DNA from 4 places in the Paenibacillus sp. AK121 genome. Region 4 is predicted to be linked to each of the others. Evidence: riboswitches for the same ligand, from Rfam matches in the RefSeq annotation. Region 4 holds a riboswitch; each other region holds the start of a gene.
The links. A riboswitch is a leader RNA that binds a small molecule or an ion and turns the genes downstream of it on or off. The one in region 4 is predicted to bind cyclic di-AMP.
Positions count from the first base shown of each region.

Region 1: another riboswitch for cyclic di-AMP. It lies ahead of KSP24_RS23660 (C40 family peptidase); the one in region 4 lies ahead of KSP24_RS09005 (hypothetical protein).
Region 2: another riboswitch for cyclic di-AMP. It lies ahead of KSP24_RS22750 (resuscitation-promoting factor); the one in region 4 lies ahead of KSP24_RS09005 (hypothetical protein).
Region 3: another riboswitch for cyclic di-AMP. It lies ahead of KSP24_RS23945 (3D domain-containing protein); the one in region 4 lies ahead of KSP24_RS09005 (hypothetical protein).

Region 1 is NZ_JAHPJM010000020.1:14,325-19,295, forward strand. It holds gene motB (flagellar motor protein MotB) at 1-566, opposite strand, end outside; gene motA (flagellar motor stator protein MotA) at 559-1,353, opposite strand; gene KSP24_RS23645 (hypothetical protein) at 1,541-1,834, shown strand; gene KSP24_RS23650 (4a-hydroxytetrahydrobiopterin dehydratase) at 1,952-2,251, shown strand; gene KSP24_RS23655 (GNAT family N-acetyltransferase) at 2,330-2,836, opposite strand; gene KSP24_RS23660 (C40 family peptidase) at 3,140-3,640, opposite strand; cyclic di-AMP (ydaO/yuaA leader) riboswitch at 3,646-3,783, opposite strand; gene KSP24_RS23665 (hypothetical protein) at 4,059-4,886, opposite strand; gene KSP24_RS23670 (M1 family metallopeptidase) at 4,898-4,971, opposite strand, start outside.
Region 2 is NZ_JAHPJM010000017.1:79,253-84,223, forward strand. It holds gene yabG (sporulation peptidase YabG) at 1-661, opposite strand, end outside; gene rsmA (16S rRNA (adenine(1518)-N(6)/adenine(1519)-N(6))-dimethyltransferase RsmA) at 717-1,601, opposite strand; gene rnmV (ribonuclease M5) at 1,609-2,154, opposite strand; gene KSP24_RS22750 (resuscitation-promoting factor) at 2,300-3,448, opposite strand; cyclic di-AMP (ydaO/yuaA leader) riboswitch at 3,720-3,999, opposite strand; gene KSP24_RS22755 (TatD family hydrolase) at 4,200-4,970, opposite strand.
Region 3 is NZ_JAHPJM010000021.1:9,223-14,193, forward strand. It holds gene KSP24_RS23930 (PspA/IM30 family protein) at 1-661, opposite strand, end outside; gene KSP24_RS23935 (NADH:flavin oxidoreductase/NADH oxidase) at 748-1,770, opposite strand; gene KSP24_RS23940 (polysaccharide deacetylase family protein) at 2,074-2,880, shown strand; gene KSP24_RS23945 (3D domain-containing protein) at 3,078-3,746, opposite strand; cyclic di-AMP (ydaO/yuaA leader) riboswitch at 3,753-3,922, opposite strand; gene KSP24_RS23950 (amino acid ABC transporter ATP-binding protein) at 4,166-4,888, opposite strand; gene KSP24_RS23955 (ABC transporter substrate-binding protein/permease) at 4,875-4,971, opposite strand, start outside.
Region 4 is NZ_JAHPJM010000004.1:58,945-63,915, forward strand. It holds gene kdpA (potassium-transporting ATPase subunit KdpA) at 1-1,616, opposite strand, end outside; gene kdpF (K(+)-transporting ATPase subunit F) at 1,762-1,839, opposite strand; gene KSP24_RS09005 (hypothetical protein) at 2,023-2,418, opposite strand; cyclic di-AMP (ydaO/yuaA leader) riboswitch at 2,532-2,705, opposite strand; gene KSP24_RS09010 (glutathione peroxidase) at 3,170-3,655, shown strand; tRNA gene KSP24_RS09015 (tRNA-Leu) at 3,804-3,886, opposite strand; gene KSP24_RS09020 (urease accessory protein UreF) at 4,149-4,886, shown strand.

The DNA of each region.
Region 1 (4,971 bases), on a different contig from region 4:
ACATTGTCCGTATGACCGGATACGATAACATCATAACCAGGAAACTGCTGGAGCATGCTGGAAATGGATTTGGCCAGCTTTCTCGCTTCTGGCTTTACTTCGGCCTGCCCGGATGAAAACAGGGCATTATCACTAATGGTGATCATCAGCTGGGATTGGTTCAGCTTGGTGTTCAGTAGGGTGGACAGGCCGTTATTTTGAATATACTGATCCATTTGCTTTTTAAGCTTCTTTAAATCTTCTTCTTCCCGCTGGGCGAGTTGCTTTTGCAGATCAGAGGTGGAAGTGGCTTTCGATTTTAAGGGTTGTGATACCTCTTCTTTATTTTTGCCCATATCCATGGATTGTGACGACGGATTCGCGGCTGAGTGATCCAGCACGCCAGTACCGCCACTAAAAGCTGAACTCAGGGATTGAGCCATAGTTTCAAATTTTTTGGCATCGAGCGAGCTCATACCGAATAAGACAATGAAAAGAGCCAACAGAAGGGTCATTAAGTCGGAATATGGCAACAGCCAGCTTTCGTCAGCATGCTCTTCATGCGGTTCATGTCTCTTTTTACTCACTGGAATCGCCATCCTTCTGGGTCATCGAAGCCCGTTCGGTTGGAGTTAGGAAGATTGCTAGCTTCTGGCTGATGGCAATCGTCGAGATACCAGATTGAATGGAAAGCAGACCTTCGACCATCATTAACTTAAGTTCCACTTCTTTCTTGGATAGCCGTTTCAGCTTGTTGGACATTGGATGCCATAGGACATAACCTGTAAAAATACCGAGCAACGTTGCAATAAAAGCGGCTGCAATGGCATGGGACAGTTTTTCCATGTCACTAAGGTCGGCCAGAGCGGCGATCAGACCTACAACCGCACCAAGTACCCCGAGTGTTGGAGCGTACATACCGGCTTGGGAGAAAATCAGTGCGCCAGCGCGGTGTCTATCTTCGGTAGCGTTAATGTCTTCCATCAGAACATCGCGTACGAACTCCTGATCATTACCATCGATAATCATTCGCATACCGCCGCGCATAAAGGGATCGTCGATCTCTTCGACCTTGGATTCCAGCGCGAGCAGACCTTCACGACGGGTAATGGATGCCCATTCGGTAAATGTACCGATAAGCTCCTTGCGATCCAGCAATTTCTGCTGGGTGAAAATAATTTTAAACAGCTTTGGCACTCGTTTCATGTCATCCATCGGAAACGCCATGAATATACTTGCTGCTGTTCCGACGAAAATAATCATGTAAGCAGCGGGATTATTGACCAGATTGACGACTGGCGCGCCCTTCAGGATCATCCCGACGACCAGTGACAAAAGCCCGAGCACAAGTCCAATAATGGTTGTAATTTGCATGATACACCTCATCCATGAGAATAGATTTTGAATCCTTTCATGCCGCATGGGTCGTCCTTGCCCCAAGCGCGTCATTATGAGACGGATTATAGTATTTATCGACAAAACTCTCTTTTTTGTTAAGGGCCAATTTCCGGTATAATAAAGTGATTATGTATTGAATCGCTGAACCATTGGAGGAAATAGCATGGGAGTAAAGCATGGGCGCGAGTATGAACAAATTTTGAACGATTTGACAGAGGCTGTGGGACGCATCCCAGATAGCTATGAATTTTTTGAAATGGAAGCAGAAGATTGGGACAGGCTGAACCCGATGGGGCGTCAGGAAGTCAATGAAGCTTTGGCAGAAGACCTATTTTATGCACTGGGTACGGAGCCCATAATTACTGTAGGCAGCGGCGTTGTGATTTATGAGCCGGAGCAGTACCGGATCTATGTACTCATCGGAGATGAGGAGCTGACGTCGGTCCCTTTGATTTGAAGGCCGTCTTATGGATTTATCAACGGGGCCGTGGTAATATGTACACCAATATATCGTAGTTTTGGCCGCATGTAAGCGGCTAAAAGGCTTCCGTATAAACGGGGAGGAGTTCGTAACATGCCTTTTACACAAGAAGAGATTGAAGCACATCTGGAGAAACTGGAGGGCTGGGAACTGGAGGAAGGACGTTGGATCGTTCGGAAATATAATTTTTCCAGTTTTATGAAGGGAATTGCATTCGTGGATGAAGTTGCCGCTATATCTGAGGCATTCAATCACCATCCATTTATTACGATTGATTACAAGACCGTGACTCTGCGTTTGACCTCTTGGGACGATGGCGGTATTATGGCCGTAGATATTAAGGAAGCCCAACAATATAATGAAGCTTTTGAAAAAATGCGCAGCAGTCATTGATTTTATAATGATCTGTTGTATATATTAAGAGCGCCTTCGCTATACAACATCGCGGTTGTATAGCGAAGGCGCTCTTATTTATAGAACCCGGTTCTGTTGTTCAGGACGATATACCATACAATAGAACGGTTTTCTGCCATCTGGAGTCTGACGTTCATAGGTATCCGTCAGCTCAAATCCAGCTGTCTTGTAGGCTCGTATAGCCCGCTGATTCCAGGTGAGAACCTCTAGGTCAATTTCATTCTGTGGATGACGTCGTCTGGCTTCCTCGGCAATGGCCCGGACAAAATCGGAGCCTGTGCCATGTCCGCATCTTTCGGGATGCATTCCAAGACCCAGCCGGGTCACATCGACCATAGGAAAATATTGAGCAAATCCCGTCAGCTCATTCTCTTCGTTCAGTACGGCAACATATTGCTCTTGGCGAAGCGTGGGACTTCCAAATTCGACTTCAAGTGCCTTCATTTGTTCCCAGGGAAGCCAGCCGTATATGTTGTAGGGGGGATCATAGCGCCACTCACAGATTTCAGCCGCTTGATGCTCGTCCATCGGTACAATCCGGTAGTTGGATATTGAGGCCGGCACTTTTCCATTCCTCCTTATGCAGGTACTTCAATCATTAACCACAGATTGTAGACAAGTTGTAGGAGAATGGCAAGCGTGTTTATTTCGTACCTAAGTCGGGTATACATTCAATAAGAAGGATTTACTGCTCATATGCTCCCCCAGCGGTGGCGGTAAAACCGACGATGTTCGCTAAAACTGAAACCTTTTGAGGTGTCGGTTCGTCAGTAATGATAATAATTACTGATGTAGTGGACATAAAAAACCGCAATTCGATTCCGGCCAGAATCAAATTGCGGCTAGGGTTAGCTTGCTGTGCGGTAGTTATTCTACGTTGTCGTCATCAGGAATATCTGAAGCTACAGAATGGTAAGCGTCTGTGCTCATAATTCTTTTTGCACCGACATAACGGTTAGCGTAATAATTTTCGTTCAGTGAGCTAACTACTACACCACGTGAAGTCGAGGAGTGGGCGAATTTCCCTTCACCTACGAAGATACCTACATGGGAAACGCCTCTTCCTGTGGTGTTGAAGAACACCAGGTCGCCTGGTCTCATTTCATCGCGGGATACAGAAGCTCCCATTTTGAATTGTGATCCAGATTGATGCGGCAGTTTAATTCCCAGTTTGTTGAATACATACATTGTGAAGCCGGAGCAATCGAATCCCTCGAGTGTAGTACCTCCGCTTCTATAGTTCGTTCCTTTGGCATCTTGGATGACCTGGTCCATCTTAGAGTCTGCAAATGCACTGCTGCCACCGAATGTAAAAGATGTAAAGGCAATGGCGAGACCCATGGCTGCAATCGTTAGCTTCTTCTTCAAAAAAAATATACCCCTTCCAATGCCTGCGAGGTTAGCTTAAGGATTCGGTAGAAGGTTCCCCTATGACCACTCTGTTGCGAGATCAATTCACCCAAACTGGTTCCCCCGCTTCCTAGGTGCCAGGAATTAGGCTTAACTTAAGATGTGCACCTTGGAGAGCAGTATTCACGACAACGATGTTTTTAAGATAAAGGTTACAATAAAGATTACAAAGTTGTTACTATCAGTTCACTGCGATTATTGTAACAAAGACAGCAGGCTTTGGCAAATGTTTCATCGCAAAAAGTTACAAAAAAATCTGTTCCTAACGCCCTAGGAACAGATTCTGTTAACAGTATTCAGTTATGTGCCGTTTGCACGGGAAAGAAAAAAGTTTTTTCGACAGCTAAAAATGCAGGAGAAAGCATAAAGAGAGGGATTAGCCTCTGCTGGAGATATCGATGTGCCATAGACGATACTGCGAACTGATATGCCACAGCCTGACCAGACTGGTAACAAAATGATACGATTGCTGGAGAATTAGCGCCAACATACCAGTCCAAATCATCGCTACGGTGCCAAATAGACCGAAGACCAGCAGCACACAAGCACCAAGCAAGAGAGATACGCTTACAGCCGGAAGAAGCTGGCGAAAGAAGGCGAGCAGGGACGATAGTATGGCGTGACCACTGACCGTGCCCAGTTGCATATACAGGATGCACTGCCGAATGAACCAACCGTAAGCCACCCACCCAATGGCATAGGGCAACAAATGCAACAGGTAAGAGGAAGATTGCAGCGTCCCTGCTACAATAGGATAGAGTCTCGGTACCACCCAGAAGGCGGGAAGCAGCAGCAAACCCAACTCGATGATGTAATACAACAGAGATGACATACCGTGACGTTTCATCCCCTTGAAGAAGGACAGGCTTTGCGGTTCAGACGCATCGGTATACAGGCTTTGATATATGCCAGCTCTAATGAAGGGAGTGATTAGGACGCGCAATACGGTCGCCCCTAATAGTATCCATAAATACACATGTACTTCCCGGCTGTCCATCAAGGCGATCTGCCCCTCCATCCAAAACAAGGTCTTTCCCAGCTCGTTTTGGCTCTGATCAGGATAACGCAGCAGCAGCGGGACAACGGCCGACTGTACCAGCCGATAGAGAAATACTCCCCACAGCAGACGATACAGAAATAAAATGATAACGATATAAAAGCGTATGCGCACTAGCGCCCAGCCTTCTTTTAAAACAGTCCGCATCTATAGACACCTCACCATGACAGACTTCCAAGCAGTGTCTCCAACAGCTTGGTTACACTCACACTCCAACGAGTTTGTTGCTTTT
Region 2 (4,971 bases), on a different contig from region 4:
CTCCCGCACGTAGCAGCGCCTCAAAATGGGATTGGCACGCCCCCGCTACAATTGTCAGTGAATCCAGATGACGCTCATATTGTCTGGCTACCTGAATCGCTGCCACAAAATTTTGCGAATTCTTGTAGCTTTTCAAGCTGTACAAATCGTAAGGTTGCGGCTGCTTCAGCACACCATCATGTCCGGTGATGACTACAATATCAGGACGAATGCGGGGAAGCAGTCGATATAACGTATCCGCCATTGCCGATTCGTGAACGTGATGTCCCTCAGCGGGAACACGGAGCTGTTCATATAAACTGAGACATTTTCTTAAATAGCCGGGATCTCCATCCAGATGAAGAACCTTTCCTGGCATTTCAAAATACGTCGACTCTACCGGATCACTCCACTCTCCAATCAGAGCCGCCTGGCTACGGGCAGCTTGCTGCTGGCGTGCCCGTTGCAAAAGATTAAGAGACTCCCCGGCCTTAATGTGGGCCTGTTGAGTCTTACCGCTAATCTGGTCTGCAGGCACTCTGACCAGATCGTTCACCGGGGAATCGGCCAGTAGCCGAAATTCCGTCCCCTTAATGATCGCTTTATCCCGCTGGATGTCTTCAACGCGAAACGTGACATCACCGCCGTACGATTTCCGAACGACCAAGTCTCCTAAACTCATCACACTGTATCACCCCTCCTATATCGTATGGGTGAATGCACAGTTTGGTTCCAACTTAGGATATACCAGCCTCCAATAGCACGGCGCTCAGACGCGCAAATTCCTCGATACTCAGCGTTTCCCCTCGACGGGAGGGCTCAATATCAGCTTGTTGCAACAGCGGCTCCAGCGTGTCCCTGTTCTCTTTGGTGAAGAAGCGGCTTTTCAGGTTATTTGAAATGGTTTTACGGCGTTGGGCAAAAGCGGCATGAACCACTTCAAAAAAGTGCTTCTCGTCCACCACTTCCACCGGAGGGACTTCTCGTACACGCAGCCGAATAACTGCCGAATCAACATTCGGCTGCGGAATAAACACTGTATTCGGCACCGTACAGACTAACTCAGGCTCACTGTAATATTGCACGGCTATGCTTAAGCTGCCGTAATCCTTCGTACCAGGAGACGCAGCCATGCGCTCAGCCACCTCCTTTTGAATCATAACGACGATATTCTCCAAAGGAAGCTTGTCCTCCAGTAGACGCATCAGAATCGGTGTAGTGACGTAATACGGCAGATTAGCGACGACACTCACTTTGCCCACGTCTGCAAAGTCAGCTGCAAACACTTCACGCAAATCCAGCTTTAACACGTCTCCATGGCGAACCTTTACATGCTCGTAAGGGGCCAGCACTTCTTCAAGAATGGGCAACAGCCGCTGATCAATCTCAACAGCGGTAACTGCCTTAGCGGATTGCGCCAACTTCTCGGTCAAAGCTCCAATGCCCGGACCGATCTCAAGCGCGCCCTTTGTATCATCCAATCCGGCAGCATTTACGATCTTGCTCAGAATATTTTGATCAATCAGAAAGTTTTGTCCCAGACTCTTTTTGAACGAAAAACCGTGCCTTTGAATAATTTCCTTCGTACGCCGCGGTGTTGCTATATCTTGAATCCCTGTCATACGGATATCACAATCCTTCACTTTCGATTTGTGCCAGCGCGCTGGCAAATTCCTCACGACTGATCTGAAATACAGAGAGCCGCTTATGTAGCTGCTTTCCGTTACAATAGCCAATACCCAGTACATTCCCCAAGGCCATACGGCGTGCAGCAGCATTGGGGTGGGTAATAAGTCCAGCGTCAATCAGGTCCGCCATCTCAATCAGCGGTTCGGCGCCTTCCACTGTCGTATGTACCCGTGCGAGAGCATGTCTGATGGCTTCCGGGGAGGCATTCTCCACGCCAATATCCCCTTTGCGCGTCGCCTCTGCCTCAGGTATAAATGCCTGCTTGCAGCCGGGGACCTTAGAGGCGATAATTTTACGGATACGCTCCCCTGCATGATCGGGATCAGTTAAAATAATGACCCCCCGCCGTTCCTGTGCCAATGCAATTTTCCGCAGCGTCATTTTATTAATGGCTGAACCGCCAGTTTCTATCGTATCTGCTTCGACAGCACGGCGAATGGCTACCGTATCATCCCGGCCTTCCACCACGATCACTTCCTTGATCATCTTCGTTTCCCTCCACTGCTACACAGCAACATATATTATCTTTCCCTGCTTTTGAAAACAAAATAAGAAGAGGATATCCTCTTCTTAGCATGGTATAACTATGTTGTTAATACTATCGCATTGTCCTCAACATACACAACCTGTTTTAGTTGATTTCCGGCTTTACAGGTCCGATAACATATACGGTTTTACCGTGCTTACGACCAAATTGGTTAGCCCGGCTTAAACTCTCATAATACACATCGATTTTGTGGCCTTTAATCGCGCCACCGGTATCCTCCGCACGGCGGAAGCCTACCCCTTCAATATACACCCACCAGCCGATGGGAATTACATTCGGATCGACAGCGATGGTGCGTCCTTCCGTGACACGCGTGCCGGAGGCGGTACGTGTACCGATACCTGGCTCCTGGGCAGAGTACGCCGTCATGGAGACATTTTGTAAAACTTTTTTATAATTAAAATTAATACCTGCTTTACGGACAGCACTGCCCGAACTAACCTTTGTAGCCTTAACCGCATCTTTAGGGCCGATGGAAGCAGCTAGAACGACCGGTTTTTTCTTCGTTCCTACCGCAATTACCTTATCCACACGATTTTGTGCGACTTCCTTGTTGACCAGCTGTTTGGACACCAATTTCCCATCATGGTATACCTTTTGAACATGCTGGACTACCACACCCGATTTGCCACTTTGAATGACTCGATTATCGCCTTTATAGAGACTTGGATCTGCCGTTTTGATGACCTGATAAGGCACTTGTTTTTTCTGTTCGACCTGCTGTTTCTTCACACGGACGATTTTTATGTCCATGTTAGCTGAAACAGAGGCATCCAACGCAGGGTAAACTTTATCCGTTGATGATAATTTATAGCCCGAAGTGCGAATGGCACCCTCTACTGTATTTTCTGTTGTGTACAGCTTTTTCGTCTCATTGCCTGAGGATACTTTAACCTGATTGGCACGTTTAATGACTACGCGATCCCCATCTTGTACTGCTCCGTTTAGCGGCATGGAAATTGTATCATGCGGCTGAAGTGAAATAGAATGCTCATTGAGCAAATCTTGGAGCTTGGATTCCCGGGTTTCTACCGCAGATGCCTTACCATCGATGACAAAAAAGACTTGTTTTTTAGATTGCGTGTACATCAGAATTGAAATCATAATCGTTAGTGCGATTAGAAAAATAGCAACCAAAGCAGCCTGGCGCACATTCTCTTGCTTCCAACGTAATACGTAAGACATGCTGGATGAGCGTGACTCATGGGTCTCCTCTTTTCGGAAAATGCCCATTTCCTCCGTCCTCCTTACATAGCCCGCCGTCTGGAGTAAGACATAGTTGATCGTTGACGTGACTATAACAGATTTTCTACAAGACAAGCCCGTACTGCGACTGTCCTGCACCATGTACCCGTCTTCGCGGCATGCTGTCCTCCCCTGTTTAACCACAGTATGATGACAGATTTTCTTTTATTCACAACAAAAAAAGCCAAAGAAAGAGACTAGAGAGCTCTTTCGTGGCTTCCGACATGTGTGAATATGCGGGAAAACTTATGCACGAGATGGCTTCTCTCTTGTTACGCTTACGGGGTTAGCTGTCGGGTTCGGACGTAGAGAGTCGCCCTAGCTTAGGTCAACCGCTCATGGCGGTCGCCTTCACATTCACCCCGAAGACCCAGAAAGAAATCGAAATACGGCTTCTCTACCTGTTCAATCCCATCCGGGAAATGAATTTCGGTCGAGCCGGCTACTGAGAGATATTATCTCTTGCACATACACCGGACGTACTGTAAGCCATATCGGTTCCCCCGTTCCCTGTAAAAGGGACTCAGCGAGACTGGTTCATGAAATGATTTGTTGATGTTTACACTCAACAACAATTCACTGAAAAGATGATATCCTGTTTCCATGCATGTTGTAAAGCAGGTTTCAAGTACATTTCTCAAAATATTCGGTTAAAAAATTGTAATATTCTTGAGTTTCCTGCAACAAAATCATAATTAGCTCCGTCTATCTCTTTATTTTGATTGATTTCTTCGCTTTTTCACTGAATGTCAAATCGTTCCAAGGCATTTTGGGTCGTAATGGATACCAATTCCTCCACCGTAATTCCCTTAATTTGGGCAGCTGCCTCTGCCACCAATCTCACATGTGCCGACTCATTTCGCTTCCCACGAAACGGATGAGGCGTCAAGTAAGGCGCGTCCGTTTCAATAAGCAGACGGTCCAACGGTACCTGGGCCAGCACCTCTTTTGGCTGCTTGGCATTTTTGAACGTTATGGGCCCGCCGAAGGAAAGGTGGAAACCCATATCCAGCACCATTTTAGCTGTCTCCCAACTCCCAGAAAAGGAGTGCATGACTCCGCCAATCTCGCCCGCCTTTTCCTCACGTAAAATCCTCACAATATCTTCATGTGCATCCCGGTTATGGATAACAATTGGCATGTTGAGCTCACGTGCCAGGCCAATTTGATTTCGAAGTACCCGCTGCTGCACATCCTTTGGTGATGTATCCCAATAATAATCCAGACCGATCTCTCCGATCGCTACAACCTTTTTATGACTGCATAACGATGCAATCCATTCTAAATCACCCTCCTGCATTGTAATGGCATCCTGCGGATGCCATCCAACGGCTGCATAAATAAAATCATACGTCTCAGCCAGCTTCATGGTGGATGGAATGGTCTCACGATTAAATCCGATATTGATCATCCGTGTTACTCCTGATTCGACAGCACGTGCTATAACTTCTTCACGGTCTTCGTCAAATTGTGGCGCATCTAGGTGAGTATGAGTGTCGAATAAATCCAAG
Region 3 (4,971 bases), on a different contig from region 4:
TTTCGTATTGTTTCAGCAAAGCAGCAAGTTCATCGTCCACAGCACTTTTCTTATCCAGCTCTTTGAACTCTTCATCCAGCGATTTTTCCTTGGAAGCCATTTCGTTGCTCGCTTCAGCACGTGCTTCTGCTTGCAGCATTTTTTCCTCCATACGCTTCAATCCAGCAGTTGCCGTATCCGAGCTAAAACCGTTCATAGCTTTGTTAATTTCAGTTTGCGCTTTAGCTGCGTTATAACGGGCAACCAGTGTCTCGCGCTTGTTTTTCATTTCAGTCAGCTGTCTACGCATTTCATCCAGCTTACCACGCAGGTTGTCAGCTGCAGCTTTGTTTTGCTCATAACCAGCTTGGAACTCGTTCATTTTTTGTTCGGCAGATTTCTTTTCTTCCAGCGCACGACGAGCAAGATCCACATTTTGTGCTTTTGCAGCCGTATGAGCCTGTTCTTCGCGTTTTTTCACCAAAGCTGCCTGTTCTTCGTATTGCTGTTTGAATCTCTTTTCAATAGCAATTTGAGCGGCTACCGCTTTCTCTGCGTCTTCCAGATCCTCTTGCATATCACGAATGTATTGATCCGTCATTTTAACTGGATCTTCTGCCTTGTCGATAATGGCGTTAATGTTAGACATCGTAAGATCTCTTAATCGTTTGAAAATAGACATGTGAAGTTCCTCCTAGAATTGAATGCTTAAATTTTAAGCTCTGTACACATGTTTACGCAAGCTTTGCAAAGAGGTTTCAAAAATATCTAAAAACCGCGTAGATAAGGCTCTGGGATATCTGCCTGTACTTTTAGCGCCCGTGAAGCATGCAGCGCCCAATAGGGATCACGCAGCATGGCACGCCCTATGGCTACCAGATCAGCTTCATTTTGCTGAACGACTCGGCGGGCATCCTCATAATCATCCAATAAGCCGACAGCAATGACAGGCACATTCAATTTTTCACGGATGGTATGAGCCAAATCGACCTGGTAACCAGCACGCGCAGACGGGCCTCCGCTGGAGCCTATCGGACCCTCACCACCAGAAGAAATATGGAAAATGTCCACACCTGCATCACGATATCGTTCCCCTATGGCTGCTATGTATTCAACATCATATCCGTCTTGGACATATTCTTTGGCAGATATCCGCATTAGCACAGGCATATCAGCAGGAAGTACCTCTTTAACAGCACGGATCACCTCAACACCAAACAGTGACAAACCCTGCCCATACTCATCTTCTCTGGTATTGGTTAAAGGGGAATGAAATTGATGGATCAGATAGCCGTGAGCACCATGAATCTCTACCGTGTCAAAACCCGCTTCTACCGCCCGGCGAGCCCCCTCTTTGTAGGCCTGAACCAGTTCCTTGACTTCTGCTCTCGTCAAAGTGTGCGGATCTTTAAAGCGTTCACTAAAGGGGATCGAGGACGGGCCTACAGGTGTCTCAGCATCCTCGGCCTTGCGTCCGGCATGGCCTAATTGAATGGCAATTTTGGCACCATACTTGTGGACTTCCTCTACAATTTTACGATATGCAGGAATATGTTCGTCACTCCAAATGCCCAAATCACGATCTGTAATGCGTCCATCCGGATGAACCGCTGTCATTTCCACAATTATGAGCCCAGTCCCTCCTATCGCGCGACTCACATAATGGACATAATGCCAATCCGTCGGTTTGCCGTCCTTGGCCTTCACGCTGTATTGGCACATTGGGGGCATGACAATCCGATTTTTTAATGAAAGCCCCTTTAATTGATAAGGAGTAAACAAGTCGGTCACTTTTATCCATCCTTCCCTCAATTCCAAGTATGTATTATTATGAATAGCATCCCCATTATACACCAGCTGTCATGGTATACCGAATCCTTTGTAAGGCTAAAACTTGCGAAAATGCTTCAGTTTTCGGTCATGTTTAAGAGAATATGTACGTTTACTTCGTCATCTTCACGGATACCCGCTTCATGATGTACTTCTCTTCAGCCGTGTAGGGCTTCACTCAATCACCAGCATAATTTTAATAGGACAGGTACATAATAGCTGAGAGCACCACTAGGTACCACTGCACGGAAAGGGGGAATACAAATGCGGTACAGGGGAGTGTTGCCATGTTTAGCACTGTTACTAGCATTTTCAAGTTTTCCCGTTCACGCGGACACGCCTTCCAACATTGGAACGCCCCATCCCAAGGAAGCTGTTGTCGCTACTTCGGTATATCAAAGTAAAGATCGAGCTACTCCAACATTAGCGATGCTACGAAAAAAGCATGCGGACATTTTTAAAATGTGCGGCCCGCACACCCGCCAAATTGCCTTAACCTTTGATGATGTGCCCGATTCAAGGTATACGCCGCAGGTTTTGGACGTATTACACGCAAATGGTATCAAAGCTACCTTTTTTATCGTCGGCCACCGTGCGGAAAAGCATCCGGGGATCATACGCCGTATCATCCGTGAGGGTCATGCTATAGGAAACCATTCCTATACTCATCCGGATTTCAGGAAGGCCAGACCAGAACGTTTTCGCCACCAGATTACAAAAACAGAACGCATTTTAGAAGCCAGTATAGGTTTTCGGCCCAGATTGATACGACCACCCTATGGTGAAATCACGGAGCCTCAAATCCAGTGGGCACGTCGTCATGGGTACATGATCGTCAATTGGAATGTGGACTCTCTAGACTGGAAGGGATTAAGCAAAACACAAATTCAGCGCAACGTGATCCCGGCTACCGGACCTGGCTCCATTATTTTAATGCATGCAGGTGGAGGTCAAAGTTCCAACTTGCAAGGCACTGTCCAAGCTTTGCCGGGTCTAATCCACTCTCTAAAAGCTAAGGGCTACAAATTTGTCACTGTCCCCCGGCTACTTCACACATCGGAACGAAAATAACAGTATGTCTAAGCTTCAAATATACCAACAACGTAAAAAGGCTGCCTTAACGAGCAGAATACTTCTGCTTGTAAGACAGCCTTTTTTAGCGATAAACAACCGGGCCTAATAAAAAGTTGTCCCAGTTATATGTTGTATGATAGATCAAGTTTACATAACTTATATTATGTTTAATTAAATCATACATAAGCACAATGCTATTTATCAATGACGTACAGTTTCACATTCTGGAAGCCGAAGTCGTTCACGAATGATTTATTGCCAGGGATAAAGATATCAATCCGCTTTCCGGTAATAGCACTGCCCTGATCACGGGCAACGGCCACAAAAGAATGGTCTGGCAATCCGGGATGGGAATAACCTGTAACTAGCACCTTTGTTCCCATAGGAATGACTTTCGGGTCTACCGCAATTGTACCTAGCTTAAGCGGATTGCCGTAATAATCGACCGCACCCCATTTGCCATTTTCATCAGCTGCGGCAGAATATGCTGTAGCTTTAACATCAACTACTTTACTGTATTTAAATGTTTTGCCCCATGCTTCAATTGTTGGCTTCTCATTCGCTGGTGCTTTCTCTGTAAGAAGCTGTGGCTTCGAATCCGAAGCCGCCTTTACACTTTTTTCGTCTGGCACTTTAATTTGCAGACCTGCATATATGTTGTTGGACGCAATATCCGGGTTAGCCTTCGTCAACTCATCTACTGATACCCCATAACGTTGAGCAAGCAAAAAGAAGGTATCGCCTTCTTTGGCAGTGTGAAGCGAAGCAGCATCTGCTACTCCAGCTGTCTGTGCCAGCCCTGCAATAGCTGCAGCAAGCACCGTAAATTTCATAGTTTTTCCAATATGTTTTAAATGTTTCAAAGATATGTACCTCCTCTGTTATGCCTGCGAAGTTAGCTGTCGGATTCGGACTCAGGAGAAGCCCTATGCTTGTGCAATTCACCCCTAGGCATATTCCACAACATCTCTATGATGCATTGGAATCATTGCCGTTGTTACGTCCCCCGCACTTCCCATGGTTTGAGCCCAGCACCTGAGTATTTATTATCATTACTGCTGCCCCGGTAAGTTTTGGCTTACTGCATAATATCACAATTTTGTAACCTTATCTGCATGAAAATGTTGGTAACCTTGAATATCATACTATACTCGTTACAATTTTGTCATCAAGAATCCGTTTTCTGTTACGAAAATATGGAGATATAGTGACAAAAAGAGAAAAGCCCTCCGTGAAACATCATCACGAGAGAGCTTTGTTAATATTTCATAAAAGCATTTTCTTACAGCACTTTAGCAAGAAAATCACGGGTACGGTCATGGCTTGGAGTACCGAATACTTGCTCAGGCGTACCTTGTTCTATAATTTGACCGTTGTCCATAAAGATGATTCGATCCCCTACCTCACGGGCAAAGCCCATTTCATGCGTCACGATCACCATCGTCATGCCGCCCTCAGCGAGCTTCTTCATCACGTCCAGAACCTCTCCAACCATTTCAGGGTCAAGGGCAGAAGTAGGCTCATCGAACAGCATTACGTGCGGCTGCATGGCCAAAGCACGTGCTATCGCAATACGTTGTTTTTGACCGCCAGATAACTGGTTTGGGTAGGTATTCTTCTTATCCTCAAGACCCACGGTCCGCAGGAGCTCCAGTGCAATTTTCTCCGCTTCTTTCCCCGACTGCTTTTTCACCTGCGTTGGTGCAAGCGTCAGATTCTGCAGTATTGTTTTATGCGGAAACAGATTAAAATGCTGGAAAACCATCCCCATCTTCTCCCGAGTCGCATTAATATTATGACCACGGGCCGTAATCGGCTCACCCTCAAACAAAATTTCCCCTTCTGTTGGCTGTTCCAACAGATTCATACAACGCAAAAACGTACTTTTTCCTGAACCACTCGGGCCGATAATGACGACTACTTCACCTTTGGCGATATCTATATCAATGCCTTTTAAAATTTCATTCTTACCGAATGATTTACGCAGTTGTTTAACGGTGATCACTGGCTCTCAACTTCCTTTCCCATAAACCCAACAGCTTAGATAAGCTGAATGTCATTACAAAATAAATAGCGGCTGCGATTACG
Region 4 (4,971 bases):
CCAATCAACAGAACAACTCCGATGAGGATGGCTCCAAACAGCTTGTTGTCCGTGCGCAGTGTGCCTATCGTCACCGGGGTCGGGTCTTTGGCATTCAACGAAGCTGCCACAGCCAGCAATGCAATCATGGATACATATCGTCCAAAAAACATAACTGCTCCTGTTGTAACATTCCAGAACACGTTGTTATCTGAAAGGCCTTCAAATCCTGAACCGTTATTTGCCGCAGATGATGCATATTCATAAAGCACCTGAGTCAACCCGTGATATCCGGGGTTAGAGACCGCATCGTATCCCCAATGACTCATAAACGCAAGCGCAGTTGGAGCAAGAATAAGAAACGGATGTACCAAAATGGCAATCGCAATCAGCTTCATTTCCTTGCCTTCAATTTTCCTACCCATAAATTCCGGGGTTCTTCCGACCATCAAACCGCATATAAACACCCCCAGAATCGCATACATCAGCATATTCATCAGCCCGACGCCCTTTCCGCCAAAAATGACGTTTAGCATCATTTCTCCCAAAGCAGCCATACCACCTAGCGGGGTCAGTGTATCATGCATATTATTGACCGAACCTGTCGTCGCCGCCGTTGTGACCGCAGTGAATAATGCCGATTGTCCAATGCCGAAACGAACCTCTTTCCCTTCCATGCTTCCCTGAGATGCATCCATACCCAGTGCCTGGATTAACGGATTACCTGTCTTCTCCGACACATACGTTATGGATAGAAAAATAAGGAACAAGACCATCATCGAGCTAAAAATAATCCAGCCCTGCTTGCGATTACGGGCAAACAATCCAAAAGTATACGGCAGCGAAGCCGGCATTACCCACATTGCTAAAATTTCCAGTACGTTCGTCCAAGGACTTGGATTCTCAAAAGGATGAGCAGAATTAGCTCCCGCAAAACCGCCCCCGTTCGTGCCCAAATGCTTGATGGATTCCAATGAGGCAATAGGTCCCATAGCAATCTGCTGCTGTGTACCGCTTAAAGTCGTAATATCCGCTGTAGGCTGTAGCGTCTGTGGTACTTTTAGTCCCACCAGCACCAGCGTAAGTATAAAGGCAAGCGGCAGGAAAATCCGTATGTTGGCTTTAATAAAATCTTGAAAAAAATTACCCAGCCCTTCACCGCGCCGCGTCAATCCCCTCATAAAAGCCGCAGCAACCGAAAACCCCGAAGCAGCCGAAGTAAACATCATCATCGTGACGAACGCCATCTGTGTCAGATACGTAAGCCCGCTCTCACCGCTATAATGTTGGAGATTCGTATTGGTCATAAAGCTGATTACCGTATTAAAGGCCAATGATGCTTCCATATTACTGTTTCCAACCGGATTGCCTGGGAGTATAGCCTGCAAGCGCAATAGCAGGTAGCTGATCCCCACAAGCACCACATTGGTTGCAATGAAACTCATAGCATACGTGGTCCAACGCATGCTGTCCTGTTTCTTCAAGCCTACAACCCTATAAATCAGCTTTTCCGTTCCACTAAAAATCCGATCCGTCCGATTCGGTTCATTCGAGAATACGTGATACATATAGGTGCCCACCGGCTTTACCAAGAGCAGCAATATGACGATCACAATTCCAATTTGCAGTAGCTCCATCCTCTATTCCTCCTTAAAATGCTCCTGCATTTGGAACAACAGACCTGCTTCAGACCATCCATTGAGTGCACACGTTTGCGAAAATCTGCCCCTCTGATGCTTCATTCTTGATCTGCTGTTCCCGCCTGCTCGATCCTATAGTTGACTAGAACTTTTCAGGATTCAGGAGTGCGTAGATTAAATACACGAACACAATAACCGTGAGCCCTAGCACAACGATCATCCTCTTCGCCCTCCTTTTGAGGTCTGCGCATCACACCAGCGTATAAACAGTAATATCACTCCATAACTCACAGCCATTACGAGCAGCATGTATAAATCCATCATGTTCCTATCCTCCGTATCGCTCCTCAGATTGTCCTTTTGATTCCATCATAAAATCATAAACCAGCTATGTTATAAGTGCTTATCCGTTCAGCAGGAAACCCACCTCTCCGTTCAATGTGTAGATCACATGGTCCGCTCCCAATCCCCGATAAATTCCTTGCGGATTACAGCCGTGCGTAATAACATAGATCGATTCTGATGTTAGTGGCCGACATATTTGCAGGAAACGGCAAGTCAAATTCAAGCTGTTTTCGAACAAATACACACTCCCAATTTCTTTACTAGGAAAATTCCATTTTCCCGCTTGCATGGTATTGATGCGCACAATGTGCTCCACACCCATTTTTTTGAGCTGTCGTTCCTCCTGAGTGCTATTTGTGAGAACTGCAAACGCCAATTTTTTGAACATAAGCAATTTCACAAAACTTCTGCCCGCTTCATTCGGTGCAGTGACAATAATTAACCGACCTTCCATCAGTAGCTCCTCTCCCGGTATAAAAAGACAACAAAAAGAAGCCGAAGGAAAAAGGCTTCCTCCGGCTTCATACATTCCATGATAAAATAAACCATGGTTGCACACGGCGGTTTGTTGCCTCTCCCTGTACGCTTACGAGGTTAGCTGTCGGATTCGGACGTGAGAGTCGCCCTATTTACGGCACTTGGCCGGAAAATTCACCCCATGAGACACACACGGCTTGCAAAACCGTACATACTCGTTGGTTCCCCCGCTTTTGCAACTGCAAAATTCAGCGCTTTAGACAATTCGTTGTTGCTTCATTGGTGTTAATTTGAAATTACGTCTTGAATCATACACCCGTGCAAGGAAGACTGTAAAGCTCAACGGCGGGGCTATAAACCACCCTTTAGAGCATAGGAGATTAAGAATAACGCTTACAAGGCAGCTATGCTTCTCGTATCTCTTTAAAACTCTGTATTTCACCCCTTTTTGAAAATGAAAGGCATGTCAATATTGGCGTAGTGTATGGCTTAGTTACTCCTTATTTGCAAAAAGGAAAGAAAATACGCTATACGTGCCAGATAATTACCGATTGAACCCGTTTTTATGAGAAGAAACACCTCAATTAGCTCCATTTGAGGTGCGATTTACCGTTTTGAACAAAAGACGATTTTACAATGGTCCAATGCCCGTATACTCTTCCGGACTTGCAACCCCTTGTTGAGTTGCTTACAATTTAATTGCAGAATATTGAATGAGGAGGGATATCTTGACCGTATATAAATATGATGCACAGACCCTACAAGGGGTACAAATTCCGTTATCCACATACGAAGGGAAAGTTCTACTTATCGTGAATACTGCCAGCAAATGTGGGTTAACCCCCCAGTACAAGGCGCTACAAGAGCTATATGACCAGTATCATGAACAGGGGCTCGAAATTTTGGGATTTCCCAGCAACCAGTTCGCCAAACAAGAGCCGGGCTCCAGCGAGGAGATCTCCGAGTTTTGCCAAATCAATTACGGTGTGACCTTCCCCATGTTCGCCAAGACAGATGTCAACGGTGATCAGGCACATCCTCTATTTCACTACCTGACCCACACCGCTCCAGGAGTATTAGGCTCCAAAGCGATCAAATGGAATTTTACTAAATTCTTAATTACACGAGAAGGTAACGTATTTAAGCGTTATGCGCCGCAAACCACTCCAGATAAGCTTATAGGAGATATTGAGAAGCTTTTGCGGAAAAACTGACATCTTTCTTCATTACAGTTAACGAGCGGTCCGCTGTCCATATGACCGCTTCTGTAACAGAATGATATAACGAAAAATATTTAACGAAAAAAGCACCCCTTCACGTAAAACGTGTCAGGATGCTTTTTCAACTGGGTATTGCACATAATGCGGTCGAGAGGACTCGAACCTCCACGGGCGTACGCCCACTACCCCCTCAAGATAGCGTGTCTGCCATTCCACCACGACCGCATGTCATAATGTATTGAGGCAACAGATTTATTATACTCTCTCAGCAACAATTTGTAAACAATAATATTATAATTTTTTTAATGTAACTTTATATAACATATATAAGCGATAAAATTATTTAATTTGACATGAAAGAGCTCAAAGTGTAAATATATATTACATAAATAATTGAACTATTATTATATAAATAAGATTAGAGTCAAATAAACTGACACAAATATTCACCTCAAGGAGGCGAACCATCCTGCATAAAGGTAACCGATTGCTAAACTACGCATTGTTGTTGGACCCTTCCCTACCCATTGGTGGTTTTACCCGTTTCTACGGACTGGATGAACGTTTCCGTAACGGAAACTTGAACAGTCTACAGGATCTGAAACATTTTATGCGAGACGATTGGTATCCTCAAATTACAACCCTTGACGGCATGGCCATCAAAAGTCTGTATGCAGCCATCCAGCAGAATGACGGTTGGCGGATCGCCCTTATTGATAAAATGCTGTACACCCAACATCCTTCCTCGCAGTATGTGAAAAAATCGCGACTTTCTGGCCAGCGTCTGCTCAAGCTCACCAAGGCTCTTTATCCTTGGCTTGCATTTGACCAACTGGAAGACACACTCACTCAATACAATGCAATTGGCACACTCGCTACTGTCCACACTTGGATTAACTTCCTTCTCGGAACCGATATAGAACAGACCATTCACGGCTATTTTGCCACAGCGGTATCCTTCTGTATCGAAGATGCCTTCAGACTGCTCAATCCTCCTTACGAGGAAAAGAATCCTCTTATCGATCACATGACCAGCGAGTTGCTCACCACCTGGAAGAAATTTAACGAACCTACGCCAAGCTTATTTCAGCCTCACCTTTTCCATAGCCATCAGACCAGTTCCTACATCACTCAGCCACCCTATATGAGCCATAGTAGCCAATTGAATGCATCCAGGCCCTTTTCCTCCTCCATCCTATTCAAACGCCTTCCAGCCTCCCTCTGATGCGTCGTTTTACCAGTCTAGCAGTCACAATAAAAATACTCTGCCCTTTTCTCAAGCGGCAGAGTATTTTTAATTCATGTATCCA